DNA from 2 places in the Streptomyces sp. NPDC053474 genome. Region 1 is predicted to be linked to the other one. Evidence: predicted binding sites of a transcription regulator. Region 1 holds the regulator's gene; the other holds the start of a gene.
The links. Region 1 encodes HspR, which represses chaperone genes until heat shock. Its sites were predicted from a motif close to TTGAGNNNNNNNNNCTCAA; they were not measured.
Positions count from the first base shown of each region.

Region 1 (10,137 bases):
TTCTCTTCGAGGGTGCCGATCAGCGGGCGCTCGGCCTCCGCGAGCGCGGCGGCGGGAACGTCCTTGAGCTGCTCGGCGGTCGCCTTCTCCTCGCCCTCCATGGACTTGCCGCCCCCGGCGAGCAGGTACGGGGCCTTGGCGTGCGCGTGGTCGCGCAGCGACATGATCAGGAGCTTCGGCGACAGGGGCTTGCCGGTGTTCCAGGCGGGGCACTGCGACTGGCAGCGGCCGCACTCGGTGCAGGTGGAGAAGTCGAGGATGCCCTTCCAGGAGAACTGCTCGACCTGGCTGACGCCGAAGACGGTGTCCTCGTCCGGGTCCTCCCAGTCGATCTCCTTGCCGCCGCTCGTCATCGGCAGGAGCGGGCCGAGCGCGGTGGAGCCGTCGGCCTTCCGCTTGAACCAGATGTTGGGGAAGGCCAGGAAGCGGTGCCAGGCGACGCCCATGTCGGTCTTCAGGGAGACCGTGATCATCCAGATGAACGAGGTCGCGATCTTCAGACCGGCGAAGAAATACGTGAGGTTCTGGAGCGTCGAGAGGTCCATGCCCGAGAACCACGAGACGAACGGGTACGAGAGGAAGAACGAGGCCTCGTAGCCGTCCACGTGGTGCTGGGCGCCCTCCAGGGCGTGCAGCATGAAGATGCAGACGCCCACGATGAGGATGACGCCCTCGACGAAGTACGCCTGGCCCGTGTTGGAGCCCGCGAAGCGGGACTTGCGGCCCGGCTTGCCCGGCCGGTTCAGCTGCCGGATGACGATCAGCGTCAGGATGCCGAGCACGGTCATCGTGCCGAGGAACTCGACGAAGACGTTGTACGGCGCCCAGTCGCCGATGACCGGCAGGATCCAGTCGGCCTTGAAGAGCTGGCCGATGGCGTTCACGATCGTGAGCAGCAGGGAGAAGAAGCCCACCGCCACGAACCAGTGCGCGACGCCGACGATGCCCCACCGGTTCATCCGGGTGTGGCCGAGGAACTCCTTGACCACGGTGAGGGTGCGCTCGGCGGGCGCGTCGGTCCGGGTGCCTGCGGGCACGGCCTGGCCGAGCCGCACGAACTGGTAGATCTGCAGGATGGCACGGCCGAACAGCGCGACGCCGACCGCGATTAGGACCAGCGACACGATGATCGCGGCGAGTTGCATTTCGGGGCTCCTCAGGCCTGCGAGGCGTCTATTACTAAGCAGTAACTTATGCAGTCCGTCTGAGACTACCCACATACGGTGCGGCCGCGCAGCCAGGCAGGCGGTGATCTGTGTCGCTCAGGCTTCCCTTTCCGCCCCCGCTCGGCGCCGCTCAACCCTTCCGGGGCGGGCGCCGTCTCTCCCCGTGATCCCTGGGTTGCGCGTAAGGGTGGGATAAGAGTTGAGTCCTGTCGACTCAGCTCTGTTGACTCGGGGCAACCTGTGGGGCATCCTTGAGTCAGTTCCACTCAAGTAGGTATCTGGAGGCATTGAAATGGCACGTGCGGTCGGCATCGACCTGGGCACGACTAACTCCGTCGTCAGCGTTCTCGAAGGCGGCGAGCCCACCGTCATCACCAACGCCGAAGGCGCCAGGACCACGCCGTCCGTCGTCGCCTTCGCCAAGAACGGTGAGGTCCTGGTGGGCGAGGTCGCCAAGCGCCAGGCAGTCACCAACGTCGACAGGACCATCCGCTCCGTGAAGCGCCACATGGGCACGGACTGGAAGGTCGACATCGACGACAAGAACTTCAACCCGCAGCAGATCAGCGCCTTCATCCTGCAGAAGCTGAAGCGCGACGCCGAGGCGTACCTGGGCGAGAAGGTCACGGACGCGGTCATCACCGTGCCCGCGTACTTCAACGACTCCGAGCGTCAGGCGACGAAGGAGGCCGGTGAGATCGCGGGTCTGAACGTCCTGCGCATTGTCAACGAGCCGACTGCCGCCGCCCTGGCCTACGGCCTCGACAAGGACGACCAGACCATTCTCGTCTTCGACCTCGGTGGCGGCACCTTCGACGTCTCGCTGCTCGAGATCGGCGACGGCGTCGTCGAGGTGAAGGCCACCAACGGCGACAACCACCTCGGTGGTGACGACTGGGACCAGCGCGTCGTCGACTACCTGGTCAAGCAGTTCGCCAACGGCCACGGCGTCGACCTGTCCAAGGACAAGATGGCGCTCCAGCGCCTGCGCGAGGCCGCCGAGAAGGCGAAGATCGAGCTCTCGTCCTCGACCGAGACGACGATCAACCTGCCCTACATCACGGCCTCCGCCGAGGGCCCGCTGCACCTGGACGAGAAGCTCACGCGCGCCCAGTTCCAGCAGCTCACGTCCGACCTCCTGGAGCGCTGCAAGACGCCGTTCCACAACGTCATCAAGGACGCGGGCATCCAGCTCTCCGAGATCGACCACGTCGTCCTCGTCGGCGGCTCCACCCGCATGCCCGCCGTCGCCGAGCTCGTCAAGGAGCTGACCGGCGGCAACGAGGCCAACAAGGGCGTGAACCCGGACGAGGTCGTCGCCATCGGCGCCGCCCTCCAGGCCGGTGTCCTCAAGGGCGAGGTCAAGGACGTCCTGCTCCTCGACGTGACCCCGCTGTCGCTTGGCATCGAGACCAAGGGCGGCATCATGACCAAGCTCATCGAGCGGAACACCACGATTCCGACGAAGCGCTCCGAGATCTTCACGACGGCCGAGGACAACCAGCCGTCCGTGCAGATCCAGGTCTACCAGGGCGAGCGCGAGATCGCGGCGTACAACAAGAAGCTCGGCATGTTCGAGCTGACCGGCCTGCCCCCGGCCCCGCGCGGCGTCCCGCAGATCGAGGTCTCCTTCGACATCGACGCCAACGGGATCATGCACGTGACCGCGAAGGACCTCGGCACGGGCAAGGAGCAGAAGATGACCGTCACCGGTGGCTCCTCGCTGCCGAAGGACGAGGTCAACCGCATGCGCGAAGAGGCCGAGAAGTACGCGGACGAGGACCACGCACGCCGCGAGGCCGCCGAGTCGCGCAACCAGGGCGAGCAGCTCGTCTACCAGACGGAGAAGTTCCTCAAGGACAACGAGGACAAGGTCCCCGGTGACGTCAAGACCGAGGTCGAGACGGCCGTCGCCGAGCTGAAGGAGAAGCTCAAGGGCGAGGACACCGCGGAGATCCGCACCGCCACGGAGAAGGTCGCCGCCGTCTCCCAGAAGCTGGGCCAGGCCATGTACGCCGACGCCCAGGCGGCGGGCGCCCCCGGTGCCGAAGGTGCCGCCCCGGGCGCCGAGGCGCCGAACATGTCCAAGGAAGACGACGTCGTGGACGCCGAGATCGTCGACGACGAGAAGCCCGGTGACGCGAAGGGCGGCGCTGCCTGATGACGGAGGAGACCCCGGGCTTCGGCGACGCCGAGCGGCCCGACGTCCCCTCCGGCGCCACCCCTGACGAAGCGGCGCCGCAGGCCGCCGAGCCCTCCAGCGAGGAGGGCCCGGCGGCCCCGGCCGGGGACGCAATGCGAGAAGCAGGACTGACGGCCCAGCTGGACCAGGCCCGCTCGGCGCTCAGCGAGCGCACCGCGGACCTCCAGCGGCTCCAGGCCGAGTACCAGAACTACCGCCGCCGCGTGGAGCGGGACAAGGTGACGGTGAAGGAGATCGCCTCGGCGAACCTCCTCACCGAGCTGCTCCCGACCCTCGACGACGTCGGCCGCGCGCGGGACCACGGCGAGCTGGTCGGCGGCTTCAAGTCGGTGGCCGAATCGCTGGAGACCGTCGTCGCCAAGATGGGCCTCCAGCAGTTCGGCAAGGAGGGCGAGCCCTTCGACCCGACGATCCACGAGGCCCTGATGCACAGCTACGCACCGGACGTCACGGAGACGACGTGCGTCGCGATCCTCCAGCCGGGGTATCGCATCGGCGAGCGCGTCATCCGTCCCGCCCGCGTGGCGGTGGCGGAGCCGCAGCCCGGCGCGCAGACGGTGAAGCCGGACGCGGCCGACGGCGCCGACGGCGAGGTCGAGACGCCCGCCGCCGCGGACCAGGCCGAGGCCAAGGACGCGGGCCAGCCCGCCGACCAGGCCGACAAGGCCGAGAACAAGGAGAACGGTGGCCCGGACAAGGGCTGACGTTGACACGGACGGCGACGTCGGCCGCGGCCGGGCCCCCGGCGACCATGATGGTCGCGGACCCGGCGTCGCGGTCGGCGTCGGCGTCGACCTGACGACGAGGAAGGAGGGACGTCGGGGATGAGCACCAAGGACTTCATCGAGAAGGACTTCTACAAGGTCCTCGGCGTCCCCAAGGACGCCACCGAAGCCGAGATCAAGAAGGCGTACCGGAAGCTCGCCCGCGAGAACCACCCGGACGCCAACAAGGGCAACGCGAAGGCCGAGGAGCGCTTCAAGGAGATCTCCGAGGCGAACGACGTCCTCGGCGACCCGAAGAAGCGCAAGGAGTACGACGAGGCCCGCGCGCTCTTCGGCAACGGCGGATTCAGGCCAGGCCCCGGAGCGGGCGGCGGCACGTTCAACTTCGACCTGGGCGACCTCTTCGGAGGCGGCGCCCCGGGCGGCGGTGGAGCGGGCGCCGGCGGCTTCGGCGGCGGCCTAGGTGACGTCTTCGGGGGCCTGTTCAACCGCGGCGGCGCGGGCACGGGGACGCGTACGCAGCCGCGCCGCGGCCAGGACATCGAGTCCGAGGTCACGCTGAGCTTCACGGAGGCGGTGGAGGGCGCGACGGTTCCGCTGCGCATGTCCTCGCAGGCCGCCTGCAAGGCGTGCTCGGGCACCGGCGACAAGAACGGCACGCCGCGCGTGTGCCCCACCTGTGTGGGCACGGGCCAGGTCTCCCGGGGCGGCGGTGGCGGGTTCTCCCTCACCGACCCCTGCGTGGACTGCAAGGGCCGCGGCCTGATCGCCGAGACGCCCTGCGAGGTGTGCCACGGCAGCGGCCGCGCGAAGTCGTCGCGGACGATGCAGGTGCGCATCCCGGCGGGCGTCAGCGACGGCCAGCGGATCCGCCTGCGCGGCAAGGGCGCTCCCGGTGAGCGCGGCGGCCCCGCGGGCGATCTGTACGTGGTCGTCCATGTGGACGCCCACCCGGTCTTCGGCCGCAGGGGCGAGAACCTCACGGTGACGGTCCCGGTGACCCTCTCCGAGGCCGCGCTCGGCGGCGAGGTGCGGGTGCCCACGCTCGGCGGCGTGCCCGTCACCCTGAAGCTGCCCCCGGGCACGCCGAACGGGCGCACGATGCGGGTGCGCGGCAAGGGCCCCGCCCGCAAGGACGGCACGCCCGGCGACCTGCTCGTCACGGTGGAGGTGTCCGTACCGACGACGCTGTCCCCCGAGGCGAAGGAAGCCCTGGAGGAGTACCGCAAGGCGACTGCGGATCTCGATCCGCGGGCAGAACTGTTCAAGGCCGCGAAGGGAGCGTGACCTCATGGAGCGGGACGGCCGCCGACGCAACCCGTATCAGCTGACGGACGAGACCCCGGTGTACGTCATCTCGGTGGCGGCCCAGCTCTCCGGTCTCCACCCCCAGACCCTGCGGCAGTACGACCGCCTGGGCCTGGTCTCGCCCGACCGCACCGCGGGCCGGGGCCGGCGGTACTCCGCCCGGGACATCGAGCTGCTCCGCACCGTCCAGCAGCTCTCCCAGGAGGAGGGCATCAACCTCGCGGGCATCAAGCGCATCATCGAGCTGGAGAACCAGGTCGCCGCGCTCCAGTCCCGGGTCGCCGAGCTGTCGGCGGCCGTCGAGGGCGCGGCCGCCGCGATGCAGCAGCGCGAGGCCCAGGTCCACGCCTCCTACCGCCGCGACCTGGTGCCGTACCAGGACGTGCAGCAGGCGAGCGCGCTCGTGGTGTGGCGACCGAAGAGGTCGCCGGAGCAGTAGCCCGCCGCGGTCCGGCACGCGAAGGCCGGGCGCCCGTACCCGAACGACTCGGGGGCGGGCGCCCGGCCTTCGTCGTGCCCGGAGTGACGGGAGGTGCGCACGTGGTGGGGGGAGAGAAACCGCTGGTCCGTGGGGGACGGGGCGCTCCGGCGAGGAGTCGCAGGGGAACGCTGGACGGCACGCCGCACTCCTATAGTTGGCAGGCTGTCGTGTTTCTTCCGCGGGAAAGCTGGATTCTCCATGGCCATGGTCGGGCTGTTCTGGATCGCCGAGGGCGATGTGTACGTGGGCTCGAAGCCGTCCGGGCTCGCTCCCGGGGTCCGGCTGACACCCGAGGGGGTGGCCGGGCTCGGGCACCAGCAGTCCGGCCTGTGGCTCTGGGACGACGTACGGGCGCTGAGCATCGAGGACGTCCCGGTGAAGTCGCTGAAGCGGCAGGTCGGGATGGTGGTGGACATGGCGCTCACGGTCGGGCTCGGCGGCGGTGAGGACGCGCCCTCGATGACCGTGTGCGTGGAGACCGCCGACCAGGAGGTCGAGCTGACCGCGTACGTGGCGGCGGCGTACGGCTACTCCCAGAAGGAGTACGACCTGTCCCGCGCCCTGCTCGCCCGGCTCACGGAGGGGGCCGCCACGCTGCTGACCACGCTGTCGGCGATGGCCGAGTGGGGGCGCTCGCACGAGGGCGGCACGCCGCGCCGCGAGCTGCGCGAGCGCCTGCTGCGGGAGTGGGCGGGTCAGGCGTAGGCGCCCGCTCCGCGGGGCGCGTGGCTGCCCCGGCCCGCCACGGAACGCGGCGGGCCGGAGCGCCTCAGGGAAGCGCGACCCCGCGGGGGGAGACCACAACAGAGCCGCTGCGGTCCTCACCATGCAGTGCCGCGCCCACGCTCCGCTACCGTCAACTTGTTGCGGTGCAAGGGGCGGGGGCGGGGGCAAGTAGCCGCAATTGCGGACGTTCGTGCCTCAGCGGGTACGGCCGGGGCCGCGGGATCCGCGAGGGCCGCCCGGGCCTGTGGGGCCGAGGAGGCCCGACTGGCCGATGCGGTAGCCGAGTTGGGTGCGGCCCGTGCTGCCGAGGACCTGGGCCAGCTTGGCGATGTGGACGCGTACGGTACGGACGTTCATGCCGAGGCGCTCGGCGATGCCCGCGTCGGTGAGGCCCTCGGTGAGCAGTTCGGCGATGGCGCGCTGGCGGGCGGTTATGCCGCCCCGCGCGGGCTGCGGCGCCGGGTGCGGGAACAGGGGCGTCGCCAGGCGCCACAGGCGGTCGAAGAGCGCGGCCAGATAACCGGCCAGGGCGGGCACGCGGATCTCCAGGGCCAGGGCGCGGTCCCGGTCGGCGGGGACGAAGGCGACGGCGCGGTCGAAGACGACGAGCTGGGCCGTGACCTCGCTCAGCGTGCGGACCTCCACGTCGCCCGCCAGCTCCTCGAAGCGGGCGAGCACGGGGAAGGCGTGCCGGGCCGTGTGCTGGTACAGGGTGCGCAGCCGGCAGCCGCGGGACAGCAGCGGCTGTTCGCGCGGCGGCGCCGCGCCCAGGTCCCAGACGCGGTGGAAGCCGCCGGGCTGCACGGTCAGGGCCTCGTTGGCGCAGGCGTCCGCGGCCCGGCAGACGGCGTCGGTGATCCGGGGCAGGCCCCTGAGCAGGGTGATCGCGGGCGGGCCAGCGGCCGGTGGGGAAGGTGCGGCCGTCTGCTCCGCCGCCGGGCGCGCGAGGGCGAGCAGCGGCTCGAACGCGGCGGTCAGCTCGGCCTCGCGGCGCCGTTCGTGCGCCACGTCCTCCTCGATGCCGCGCAGCAGCCGCAGCAGGGCGCGCGAGGGGGCGCTGGGCAGCAGCCACGCCATGTCGTCGAGGTCGGGGTGCAGGAGGCCGAAGTCGACGAGGCAGGGCGCGTGTTCCGCGTCCCGCGCGGGTACGCGGCGCTCGCGCAGGGCCCGGGCGTAGAGCGCGGCCCCCGCGGCGCACCACGTGTCGGCCCCGTGCGGGCGGTGGCGCTCGTCCCTCGGGGGCATGCCGGTCCTCCCGCTCACCGGCCGGGGGAGAAACGCCGTGAGGCATGGCGTTCGAGTATTCCGGACTGGCTGATGAGGAAGCCGAGTTGGGCCCGGCTCGTACTGCCGAGCACCTGCGCCACCTTGGCGATGTGGACGCGTACGGTACGGACGTTCAGATCCGTGCGCGTGGCGATTTCCGTGTCGGTGAGGCCTTCGGTGAGAAGGCGTGCGATCTCCAGCTGCACCGGTGAGATCGCCTTGTCGGGCAGCGGCGGGGCGTCTTCCCGGTACAGCGGCCGCGCGAGCCGCCAGAGAATGTCGAAGGCGCTCGCGACGTACGAGATGAGTGCGGGCGAGCGCACTTCGAAGGAGATCTCGCCGCCGGGGTCCGCCGGGATGAACGCGACGCGCCGGTCGAGGAGGATGAGACAGGGCGGGAGTTCGTCGAGCGTGCGGGCCTCGCCGTCGACGGCGGGCCCCAGCGGATGCGTCCGCGGCGGCGCGCCGCCGCGCGGCGGCCGGGCGAGGGTGCGCAGCTGCCCGCCGCGCGCGACGAACTCGGCCATGCGCCACGGCTCGTCGTGGGGCAGCAGGCGCGGTCGCGGGCCGCTGGGCTGGACCGCGAGCAGCTCCTCGCGGGCGTCGGCGAGGGCCTGCCGCACGGCCGTCCTGATCCTCGGTACGCCCTGGAGGACGGTGAGGTGCGCCGCCGCCGAGTCCGGGTCGGGAACCGGCTCGGCCAGGATGAGCGGCTCGAAGGCGGCCGCGAGCCGGGCGGCCCGGGCGCGGTGCCGTGCCACGCGCTGCTCGATGTCCTCAAGGAGCCGGGGCAGGGCCACGACGGGCGCGGCGGGCACCAGCCACGCCGGGTCGCCCGCCGGGTCCGCGCGCAGCAGGCCGAAGGGGCGCAGACAGTCGGCGTGGGCCGCGTCGGCGGGGACGCGGCCGTCGTGCAGGGCCCGGGCGTACAGGGCCCGTCCCTGCTCGCAGAGGTCGTCGGGGCCGTGCGGCGGGTGGGCCCAAGGGCCCGTGTCCGTCTCGCGCATCGCTCCGTCCGGCACGGCGCTCCCCTTGCTCCTCCCGCCGGTACGGCACGTGAGGGGCCATTGTCGCCAACGCGGCAACCGCCTTCAATGGCGGGGCGGCGGCAAGCCTGTGGCGGGGCGTCCCCCGGCCTGTCCGTCCCGCTCGCGTGCCACCGCGCGGCACGGACACCACCGGCGCCGGGGACCGGGCCTCGCGGCGCACCGGACGCGCGGGCGGCTCCATTGGTCGGTGCCGCCCTTGGGCTTATGGTGCAGAGAACGCGCCCGTGGAGCCGAGTGCCCGCGCGCGGAGAAAGGGGGGCAGGAGGGGAGGAGACCGGGCCGCGGGGATTTCCCCGCGCGACGTGAGCGCCCAGGGGGACCTCGTCGCGTAGGACGACCGGTTCGCGGAGCTGTGACCGTCACGGTGCTCCTGTCGGAACCCGTGAGCTCGCGGGGAGCGCGCCACGTGGTCCCGCTCTTCGTGGCCGACCGGACCCGAACGCCAACGGCCCCTGAACGGTGAGGTGATGGCGACATGGAGGCAGCCGGGGTGCGCCCCGCCGAGCCCTCGGGCCGGGACGCGACGCCGGGGCGCGCCGCCGCGTCCCGCACGCCCGACCGCCACGCGGCCGCCATGCACGTGATCGCCGACGACCTCAACGGCCGTGGCTACCCGGTGACCTGGGTCGTCGACCGCCAGCTGCTCGCCGGTGACTTCCCGCTCCAGGTGGTGGCGAAGGTCTCCGTGGTGCGGGTCCTGAACATCGCCCTGGACACCCGGGGCGAGGGCGCCGCGCCCGCCGTGGTGTGGCGGGTGAGCATGGGGCGCCCCTCCTCGGTGCGGTGGGAGCAGTCGGCGGTGCTCGACCTGGGCGCCGACAGCCTGGACGGGGAGCGCGTGGTGCGCGAGGCCCTGCGCGCGGTCGGCCTGCCGCTCCAGCGGGCCATCTAGGCCGGGCCGGTCGGCCGGGCCCCTCGGGCGGCCCCTAGGCCCGGCCCTCGCCGAGGATGCCCGACTGCCCGATGAGATAGCCGAGCTGGGCCCGGCTCTGGCTGTGCAGGACGGCCGACAGCTTGGCGATGTGCACCCGGGCCGTCCGTACGTTCATCCCGAGCCGGGCGGCGATCTCGGTGTCGGTGAGGCCCTCGGTGAGCAGCTCGGCGATGGCGAGCTGGCGGGGGGTGATGCCCTGCCGGGGCGGCTCGGGGGCGGCGTCCGGCCACATGGGCGTGGCGAGCTGCCACAGCAGCTTGAAGGTGGTCACCAGGTAGG
Region 1 covers NZ_JBITXV010000002.1:261,538-271,674, reverse strand. Annotated here, with positions in the region: gene ACIG3E_RS04785 ((Fe-S)-binding protein) at 1-1,145, opposite strand, end outside; gene dnaK (molecular chaperone DnaK) at 1,459-3,327, shown strand; gene grpE (nucleotide exchange factor GrpE) at 3,327-4,073, shown strand; gene dnaJ (molecular chaperone DnaJ) at 4,194-5,381, shown strand; gene ACIG3E_RS04765 (heat shock protein transcriptional repressor HspR) at 5,386-5,841, shown strand; gene ACIG3E_RS04760 (hypothetical protein) at 6,082-6,588, shown strand; gene ACIG3E_RS04755 (LuxR C-terminal-related transcriptional regulator) at 6,805-7,854, opposite strand; gene ACIG3E_RS04750 (LuxR C-terminal-related transcriptional regulator) at 7,869-8,897, opposite strand; gene ACIG3E_RS04745 (hypothetical protein) at 9,400-9,816, shown strand; gene ACIG3E_RS04740 (LuxR C-terminal-related transcriptional regulator) at 9,851-10,137, opposite strand, start outside.

Region 2 (10,137 bases), on a different contig from region 1:
TTCAGCGACATGTCGACAGGTCCCCCCACCGAGCCCGCCCGCCGCACCGGCGAAGCGCCACACCTTCGGCCACGCCCGCGCCGAACGGGCTCCACGAGGCCTTTCGGAGGCACGCCATGCCCGTGCACAGATCCCGTACGGCCCGCCGCGGACATCCCGTCGCGGGCGCTCTCCTCGCCGTCCTGTCCGCCCTCGCGCTCCTCGTCGCCCTGCCCGGCGCCGCGCAGTCCGCCGACGGTGACGACATCCCACCGCGCGGCAGCGCCCGCATGGGCCAGGGCGTCATCGAACACGACGGCCAGGGCGGCAGGCCCAGCGGCGGCGACGCCGCCCAGACGGAGGGCGTCGACGTCAGCAGCCACCAGGGCAACGTCAACTGGCAGGCTCTATGGGACAGCGGCGTCCGATGGGCCTACGTGAAGGCCACGGAGTCCACCTCCTACCGCAATCCGTACTTCGCGCAGCAGTACAACGGCTCGTACAACGTCGGCATGATCCGCGGCGCCTACCACTTCGCCACCCCCGACACCTCCAGCGGCGCCGCCCAGGCCAACTACTTCGTCGACAACGGCGGCGGCTGGTCCCCCGACGGCAGGACGCTGCCCGGCGCCCTCGACATCGAATGGAACCCCTACGGCGCCGCCTGCTTCGGCAAGTCCCAGAGCGGCATGGTCAGTTGGATCCAGGACTTCCTGGACACCTACCGCGCCCGCACCGGCCGCGACGCCGTGATCTACACGGCCACCACCTGGTGGAAGCAGTGCACGGGCAACTACGGCGGCTTCGCCTCCGCCCACCCGCTGTGGATCGCGCGCTACAACACCAGCCCCGGCGAACTCCCCGCCGGCTGGGGCTTCCACACCATGTGGCAGTACACGTCCTCCGGCCCGATCGTCGGCGACCACGACAAGTTCAACGGCGCCTACGACCGCGTGCAGGCCCTGGCCAACGGCTGACCGCCCGGCCTCGCCCTGAGAGCGGGTGCGGCAAGGTCCGGGGCCCTCACAGCCCCGGACCTTCACCGCCCCGCCGCGCCCGTCACGCCGCGGCGGGAACCTTCACCTCGGCCGGCGCCAGCGCCAGGTCGAGCACCTGCCGGACGTCCGTCACCGCGTGCACGTCGAGCTTCTCCAGGACCTCGGCGGGGACGTCGTCCAGGTCCGGCTCGTTCCGCTTCGGGATGATCACTGTGGTGATCCCGGCGCGGTGGGCCGCGAGCAGCTTCTGCTTGACGCCGCCGATCGGCAGCACCCGCCCGGTCAGCGAGACCTCACCGGTCATCGCCACGTCCGTGCGCACCAGACGGCCGCTGAGCAGCGACGCGAGCGCCGTCGTCATCGTGATGCCCGCGCTCGGCCCGTCCTTGGGCACCGCGCCCGCCGGGAAGTGGATGTGCGCGCCCCGGTCCTTCAGATCGCCGACGGGCAGCTCCAGCTCGGCGCCGTGGGAGCGCAGGAAGGACAGCGCGATCTGCGCGGACTCCTTCATCACGTCACCCAGCTGTCCGGTGAGCGTCAGACCGGCCGCGCCCGTCTCCGGGTCGGCGAGCGAGGCCTCGACGAACAGCACGTCGCCGCCCGCCCCGGTGACCGCGAGCCCCGTGGCCACGCCGGGCACCGCGGTGCGCCGCTCGGCCGGGTCCTGCGCCGACTCCGGCACGTGGTGCGGTCGCCCGATCAGACCGCGCAGCTCCTCCGCGCCGACCGTGAACGGCAGCTCCCGCTCGCCCAGCTCGTGCTGCGCCGCGACCTTCCGGAGCAGCCGGGCGATGGAACGCTCCAGATTGCGCACCCCCGCCTCGCGCGTGTACTCCCCGGCGAGCTTGCGCAGCGCGCTCTCATCGACCGTCACCTCGCCCTCGGCGAGTCCGGCCCGGTCGAGCTGGCGGGGCACCAGGTGGTCCCGGCCGATGACGACCTTCTCGTCCTCGGTGTAGCCGTCGAGGCGGACCAGCTCCATGCGGTCGAGCAGGGCCTCGGGGATGGCCTCCAGGACATTGGCCGTGGCCAGGAAGACCACGTCGCTCAGGTCCAGCTCCACTTCCAGGTAGTGGTCACGGAAGGTGTGGTTCTGCGCCGGGTCGAGCACTTCGAGGAGCGCGGCCGCCGGGTCGCCCCGGAAGTCCGAGCCCACCTTGTCGATCTCGTCGAGGAGCACCACCGGGTTCATCGAACCGGCCTCCTTGATGGCCCGCACGATCCGCCCCGGCAGGGCGCCCACATAGGTGCGCCGGTGGCCGCGGATCTCCGCCTCGTCCCGCACACCACCGAGCGCGACCCGCACGAACTTGCGCCCCATGGCGTGCGCCACCGACTCCCCGAGCGAGGTCTTGCCGACGCCGGGCGGCCCGACCAGCGCGAGCACCGCGCCGCCGCGCCGCCCGCCGATCACGCCCATGCCGCGGTCCGTGCGCCGCTTGCGCACCGCCAGGTACTCGGTGATCCGCTCCTTCACGTCCTCCAGACCCGCGTGCTCGGCGTCCAGGACCTGCTGCGCGCCCTTGATGTCGTACGCGTCCTCGGTCCGCTCGGTCCACGGCAGCTCCAGGACCGTGTCCAGCCAGGTGCGGATCCAGGAGCCCTCGGGAGACTGGTCGCTCGTGCGCTCCAGCTTCTCGACCTCTTTCAGGGCCGCTTCCCGCACGTGCTCGGGCAGGTCGGCGGCCTCGACCCGGGCGCGGTAGTCGTCGGACTCCTCCTCGCCCTCCTGGCCGTTCAGCTCGCGCAGCTCCTTGCGCACCGCCTCCAGCTGACGCCTCAGCAGGAACTCGCGCTGCTGCTTGTCCACGCCCTCCTGGACGTCCTTGGCGATCGACTCGGCGACGTCCTGCTCGGCCAGGTGCTCGCGCAGCTGCTCGGTGGCGAGCTTCAGACGGACCGTCGGGTCCTCGGTCTCCAGGAGCTTGACCTTCTGCTCGGTGGTGAGGAACGGCGAGTAACCGGAGTTGTCCGCGAGCGCCGCGACGTCCTCGATCTGCTGCACGCGGTCGACGACCTGCCAGGCCCCGCGCTTCTTCAACCAGCTCGTGGCCAGGGCCTTGTACTCCTTGACCAGCTCGGCCGTCACCCCGGGCAGCGGGTCCGGCACGGTCTCCTCGACCTGCGTACCCTCCACCCACAGCGCGGCGCCGGGGCCGGTGGTGCCCGCGCCGATGCGCACCCGGGCCCGCCCGCGGATCAGCGCACCGGGGTCACCGTCCGACAGCCGGCCCACCTGCTCGACGGTGCCGAGCACACCGGTGCCCGCGTACGTCCCGTCGATGCGCGGAACAAGCAGCACCTTCGGCTTGCTGCTACTCCCACTGGACCTCGCGGCGGCCTGTGCGGCCTCCACCGCGGCTCGTACGTCGGCGTCGGACAGGTCGAACGGCACCACCATGCCGGGCAGCACGACCTCGTCGTCGAGCGGCAGCACGGGCAGAGCGAGCGAGGTGTTAGCCGTGGACTCAGCAGCCATGATCTCCCCTTCGGCATTCAAGTTGAGCTATACCGACTCAATGCTTGTGAGCCCCTGATTGTTCCCAGGGGTTTGTTCGCTGTGAGCGATCACCTCTGCCACCACAGAGACGCGACTCAGTAACTTTCACCTAGCTAGTTCAACCATTACTCGTTATGACTGCACCTCTTGACTGTCCATTACATGGCCGGTCGACGTTGGGAGACGTACGGATGGAAGCGACGGGGGCTACGGCGGCCGCGGGGGCCATGGGGGCCTTGGAGGTCATGGGAGCGGACGAGGCGGTGCGCGCTTGGGTCGACGGCTGGGTCGCCTCCCGTGGCGCCGCTCCCCCGGCGGTGGAGCCGTGGGGCTACACGATCGACGTCGGCCTGGCCAAGCATCCGTCCCGGCACGTCTTCGGTGCGCCGCAGGGCGGTGTACAGGAGGCCGACGTGCGCAAGGTCGCGGCGTCGGTGTCCGGTGCGGACATCTGGCTGAAGGTCTTCGCCGAGCCGTCGCGGGTGGCGCAGTGGCTCGGCCCGGAGTGGTGGGTCGATCCGGAGGAGGGCTATCTGATGACGGTGGCCCTGTCCCCGGTGGCCCCGGATCGTCTGGTGGCACCGGAGGGTTACCGGCTGCGCACGTGGACGCGGGGCGGTGTCGTTCGGACGATGGTGACCGCGGCTGATGGCTCTTGGGCGGCGCGCGGCCAGATGGCGCCGACGGGCCGCACGGCGGTCGCGGACCAGATCGAGACCTCGCCGGAGCACCGCCGCCGCGGCCTGGGCAGCCTGGTCATGCGCACGCTTCAGGCCGCCGCGGCCGAGCAGGGCTGCGAGGTCGGCGTCCTGGCCGGGACCGTGGAGGGACGCGCCCTGTACGAGACGCTCGGCTGGCGGGTGGTGGCTTCGCTGACGAGCGCCCGCCGCAAGGGGTCGGACGAGTCTTGAGTGGCGGTGGGGCGGTGACTGGGTGCGGTAGGCCGCTGGCTGGGAGCGGTGAGGCGTTGGCTGGGCGCGGTGGGCTGGTGATGGGTGTGGTGGGCTGGTGACGGGCCGGGCGGGCGTTGGCTGTCGGGGTCGCCTGGCGTGGCGGGCTCGGCTCAGCCGCCCGGCACCTCACCAGCCCACCGCATAGGGCCTCGACTCAGCCGCCCGGCACCTCACCTCGGTGATCGCCTTGCCTGCCTCGCGGGTCGCTGCCTGCCGATGGGGCGGCTGTCGCCCGACTCGTCGGCTGCCGTCGGCCGTCGCAGGCGCTGGCCGTCACGGGCGTTGGCCATCCCGACAGCAGCTGGCGGCCCGACCTGTCGGCCGGTGCCCCGCCCCGGCCGCCCGCCGGTCCGCCGCCCGCCAGTCCGTCCCCTCGGCGGCGTCGGTCCCCTCAGCCCTCCGAAGGCTCGCCCTTTCTCGCGCGCATGTCCTTGACGGCGTACGGCAGGCCGGGCAGGAGGAACAGCAGCGTGCCCCATAGCGGCAGATGGAAGAGCGGGTCGTCACCTATGAGCCAGCCGGTGAGCGCCGCTACGGGCAACGCGGCCAGGCCGATGAGGGTCCAGCCTCTGAAGCCGAGGTTCCCTCGCCGCATTTCCCAGGTGACGGTGCCTGCTGCCAGCGCTCCATAGAAGGCGATCCGGGGCGCTTCTATCGACAGGGTCAGGGTCCGGTCGATGAGGTGGGTGAGCAGCAGCAGGGAGCCGACGACGAAGGGGATCAGGGCGCCCATGCGCAGGACGCGCAGCGGCAGGGGCGTGTGCGCGCGAGCCCAAGAGGCGGCGAACGCCTTCACGTCGGGCCCCACCACGTCCTGTGGGGTACGGCCCGCGGCGGCGGCCTCCTCCAGGTGGTGGGAGAGCTCGCCGAGCATGTCGCGCAGGGAGGCGTCGTCGATTCCGCGGTACTCCCAGTTGCTCCGGCAGATCGCTAGGACGCGCTCGCGGGTGAGGCCGGTGTCGCGCACGGTCTCGTCCAGCGGGTCGCCATCCGATGCGCGACCGCCCGGTGGAGGTGCCCCTCCGCCCTTCGCTTGGCGGGCCGTCGCCTCGCGGATCGTCGCCTCGCCGGTGGGCGTGCCGCCGGTGGCCGCGTCGTCGATCGTGGTTGCATCGGTCACCGTGGCGTTGGCCGCCGCTGCGCCAGCCACCGCTTCGTTCTTCGTTTCGTACGTCATGGCCTTCGTCCCCCCGTTGCGTGCTGTGTCGTGCGTCCTGGTCACGTCCCCAAGGTGCTGGAGACCGCGCCCGTGAAGGCGGTCCAGGTGGTGCGGCCGCTGGTCAGCTCGGCCGCGCCCGCCTCCGTGAGGCGGTAGTACTTGCGCGGCGCCCCGCCCGCCGCGGACGGGGCGCGATAGGAGTCGACCAGGCCAGCCCGCTCCATGCGCGCGAGCAGGGGATAGATGCTCCCCTCGCTCACCAGGTCGAGGCCGCTCTCGGTCAGGGCTTCCACGAACTCATAGCCATACCGAGGCCGCTCCGCGATGAGCGCGAGCAGGCACAGATCGAGCACCCCGCGCAGCAGCTGGCTACGGCGCTGGTCGTGCGACGCGGACAGCTCCTTTGTCATGCGGTACAAGATAGTCGCGCATTGCCTTGCGCCGCAAGAGTCTCGCGAGCATTGAATTCTGACGCCCTCACAGATTCCAGGAACCACGGCCAGGCCCACGGCAGCCGAGGCCCCCACCGCCGAAGCCACCGGCCAGCCAGCAGCGCAGCCCCGGCTCAAGCCCAGCCGCACCCAGCCCAAGGCCGCCGCCAGAGCCAAGCGCGCCACCAGAGACGGACGCGCCGCCAGAGCCAAGCGCGCCACCACAGACGAGCGCGCCGCCGGAACCAAGACCAGCACACGAGCCCAGCCCAGCGTCAGCGCCTACGCTTCCGCCGGGCCCGAACCCCCACCGCCAGCCCCGCCCAGGCACCGGGCACCGGGCACCGGGCACAAGACTCCAGACATCCGGCCACGCCCCAGGGCCCCAAGCCCCGGCAAACCCCTAAGCCGCAGCCCGCCCCACATCGCCCCGCAGCAGCGGCCACGTCGCCACGCCCACCGTGAGGGCGAGCAGATGACCCCAGTTCGTCATCGGGTCAGTGAACGCGATGAGGTCCTCGACGAGCATCCAGCCGAAGCCCGCCAGGACCGCCCAGCGCAGCCACGGCGCGAGGACGCCCGCGAGGGCGCCGACGCTCGCGGCGACGCCGAAGCTGATGCCGTAGTCGAGCCGGTGCAGCGACGTGCCGGGGAGGTGGCCGACGAGGACGGAGAGCCCCACCGGGATCTCCGTGGCCAGCGTCGCGACGACGTGCCCGAGCACGAAGACGGCGGCGGCGCGCAACGCGCCCACGCGCCGTTCGAGCGCGGTGAGGACGAACAGGAACCCGATGGCGTACGGCGACGCGATGCCGCCCGCGATCCACAGCGCGCTGGCGACGAGGACGAACACGGGCCGGTCCGCCAAATGGGCGACATCCGTGCTCGACCCCTGGTGCATCGAGGAGATCACCGACGGGTCGGCGTGCTCGGCGACCACCGAGGTGACCAGGAGGACCACCGCGTAGCAGAACGTGAAGGGCGTGCCCGTGGGAGTCGGCAGCAGCCGCCAGGGCCGCAGTCCACGGATCCCGGCCAGCGCGGCGGCGCCGAGGGAGACAGGCGCGGCAGGCGCGGTCACCGAAGCGACAGGGCCGGAGCCCGGCCCGCCCCCGGCCACAGCCAGACCGGCCTCGGCCAGACCGACCGCAGCAGAACCCGCCCCGAGCGAACCGGAACCCCATCCGGAACCGGAAGCGGAATCGGCACCAGGACCGACCGCGGCCCCAGCCCCGGCCCCGCCCCCGGAAGCCACCCCCTCAAGACCGCCCACCGCCCCCGCGAGCGCCCCGGCCGCGACCACCCGCCGCTGCCGCGGCATCGCGTCCAGCACGCCCTCGCGGGGTATCCCGTCCAGCAGGTCCCCGTCGGACGCCCCGCCCAGCACGTCTCCGCTGTCGGCCGCCTCGGGCCCGCCCGGGCCGGAAGCCCTGGAGCCCCGACCAGAAGCCGCACCGGCTCCCCCGCCAGACCTCGTGGACTCCGTAGGCCCCGTAGACCCCGTAGAAGCACCCTCGCCAGTACCCACAGAGGCGCCCATGCCAGAAATGGTCCGGTTCACGCTGAGGCGCTCCCTCCGTCACGGAACTTCACTAGGAACTTCCTACGCGACTGCATCACAAATCGATCACGTTCACTACATCACGAATCGATCACGTTCACGCTTCACTGATCGTCCCCGCGCTGTCTATGACCGACGCCACGTGCGACGCGATTCATAGGAACCCACAGCAACCCGACGCCATTCCGCGGCGTCCCACATGAGCCCGTCGAGACCCTCCTGGGAGCTCGAATTCCCTGGAGTCGGCGGGACGGGGACAGCAGGATGGGGGGATGCGCACTCCGTACCACCCCGATCCCCCCGTGGTCCTCGACAGGCGCGACGGCCCCTACGGCGAAGTCGTGCTGCGGCGCCACGGCGACCTGCTCCAGATCATCGCCAACGGCACGTTCCTCATGGACACCTCGGACGGCCGCTCCGAGCGCCTCCTGGTCGACGCCGCGTACGACGCGCTGGACGGGCGCCCGCGGCCCAGCGTCCTCATCGGCGGCCTGGGCGTCGGCTTCTCGCTCGCCCACGCGGCCGCGGACCCCCGCTGGGGCCGCATCACCGTGGTGGAGCGGGAGCAGGCCGTCATCGACTGGCATCGGGACGGACCCCTCGGGGAGCTCTCGGAGCAGGCGCTCGCCGACCCGCGCACGGAGATCCTGCACACCGACCTGATCGCATATGTCAGGGGCGCATTCGCAAGCGTCAACGAACCGGAATGCCCGCGTTCCGCCGCACCCCGGAACACCGGCGGCACGGTCCCCGCCACGTACGACGCCCTCTGCCTGGACATCGACAACGGACCCGACTGGACCGTCACCCAGGACAACGAGAGCCTCTACTCCCCCACCGGCCTCGCCGCCTGCCACGCCCTCCTCAACCCCGGCGGCGTCCTGGCCGTGTGGTCCGCGCAGCCGTCACCCGCTTTCGACTCCGCTTTGCGGAATGCCGGATTCCATCACGTACGTACGGAAGAGATCGCCGTTGCCCGGGGCGTACCGGACGTGGTCCATCTCGCGACAAGGGCTGCGTAGCCGAGGTGCCTCCGCGCCCCGTACTCTGCTGACCGGACACCAAGCGATCACGTCAGGGGCGGGGCGATGGAGCAGACACACACCTCCCACAACAGCGCCACGGCGGCGATGCCAGGAGCACAGCGCCGGGTCCTCGTGGTCGAGGACGACCCGACGATCGTGGACGCCATCGCCGCCCGTCTGCGCGCCGAGGGTTTCGTCGTGCAAACGGCGGCGGACGGCCCGGCGGCGGTGGACACCGCCCAGGCCTGGCAGCCCGATCTACTGATCCTCGACATCATGCTGCCGGGCTTCGACGGCCTGGAGGTCTGCCGCCGCGTGCAGGCCCAGCGCCCCGTACCGGTGCTGATGCTGACGGCGCGGGACGACGAGACGGACATGCTCGTCGGGCTCGGCGTCGGGGCGGACGACTACATGACCAAACCCTTCTCCATGCGCGAACTGGCCGCACGTGTCCACGTGCTGCTGCGCCGCGTGGAGCGGGCCGCGCTGGCCGCGACGACGCCGCGCAGCGGCATCCTCCGGCTCGGCGAGCTGGAGATCGACCACGCGCAGCGGCGGGTGCGGGTGCGCAGCGAGGACGTGCATCTGACACCCACGGAGTTCGACCTCCTGGTATGTCTGGCCAACACCCCGCGCGCGGTGCTCTCGCGCGAGCAGCTGCTCGCCGAGGTGTGGGACTGGGCGGACGCCTCCGGCACGCGCACGGTCGACAGCCACATCAAGGCGCTGCGGCGCAAGATCGGCGCGGAGCGCATCCGTACGGTGCACGGCGTCGGGTACGCCCTGGAGACCCCGACGCCATGACCGCGGACCCCGGCGCCGCCGACGGCCCGCCCCCAGGCGCCCTGAGCGGCACGACGCCCCGGAGCGCCGGGAGCGGTACGACGGCGCACGGCGCCGTGCGGGGTACGGCGGGCGGCACCCCGGGCATGGGTCTGAGGTGGCGCTGCGACCGGGGTGGAGGTGGGGGGATGAGCGGTCCCTTCGGCGGGCTCAGGCCGTTCTCCATCAAGACAAAGCTCGGGACGCTGGTCGTCGTCTCGGTGTTCATCACCACCGGGCTGCTGATGGTGGCCATGAAGACCGAGACCGAGCTGCGCTTCATCACGGTCTTCTCGGTGATCGCCACCCTGCTGATCACGCAGTTCGTGGCCCACGGCCTCACCGCGCCGCTGGACGAGATGAACTCGGTGGCCCGCGCGGTCTCGCACGGCGACTACACGCGCCGCGTACGCGGCGCCGACCGGCGCGACGAGCTCGGCGACGTGGCCACGACGATCAACCGCATGGCCGACGACCTGGAGGCCCAGGACCAGCAGCGCAAGGAGCTCGTCGCCAACGTCTCGCACGAGCTGCGCACCCCCATCGCGGCCCTGCGGGCCGTCCTGGAGAACGTCGTCGACGGGGTCTCGGCCGCCGACCCGGAGACGATGCGCACGGCCCTGAAGCAGACGGAGCGCCTGGGGCGCCTCGTGGACACCCTCCTTGACCTCTCCCGCCTGGACAACGGGGTCGTCCCCCTCAAAGCGCG
Region 2 covers NZ_JBITXV010000007.1:50,385-60,521, reverse strand. Annotated here, with positions in the region: gene ACIG3E_RS17970 (lysozyme) at 117-956, shown strand; gene lon (endopeptidase La) at 1,039-3,456, opposite strand; gene ACIG3E_RS17960 (GNAT family N-acetyltransferase) at 3,723-4,388, shown strand; gene ACIG3E_RS17955 (hypothetical protein) at 4,822-5,607, opposite strand; gene ACIG3E_RS17950 (PadR family transcriptional regulator) at 5,649-5,999, opposite strand; gene ACIG3E_RS17945 (rhomboid-like protein) at 6,424-7,341, opposite strand; gene ACIG3E_RS17940 (spermidine synthase) at 7,854-8,603, shown strand; gene ACIG3E_RS17935 (response regulator transcription factor) at 8,670-9,410, shown strand; gene ACIG3E_RS17930 (HAMP domain-containing sensor histidine kinase) at 9,578-10,137, shown strand, end outside.
Region 2: lon (endopeptidase La) is a predicted target of HspR. The motif match lies at 3,479-3,497, and genes of this name have one in related genera.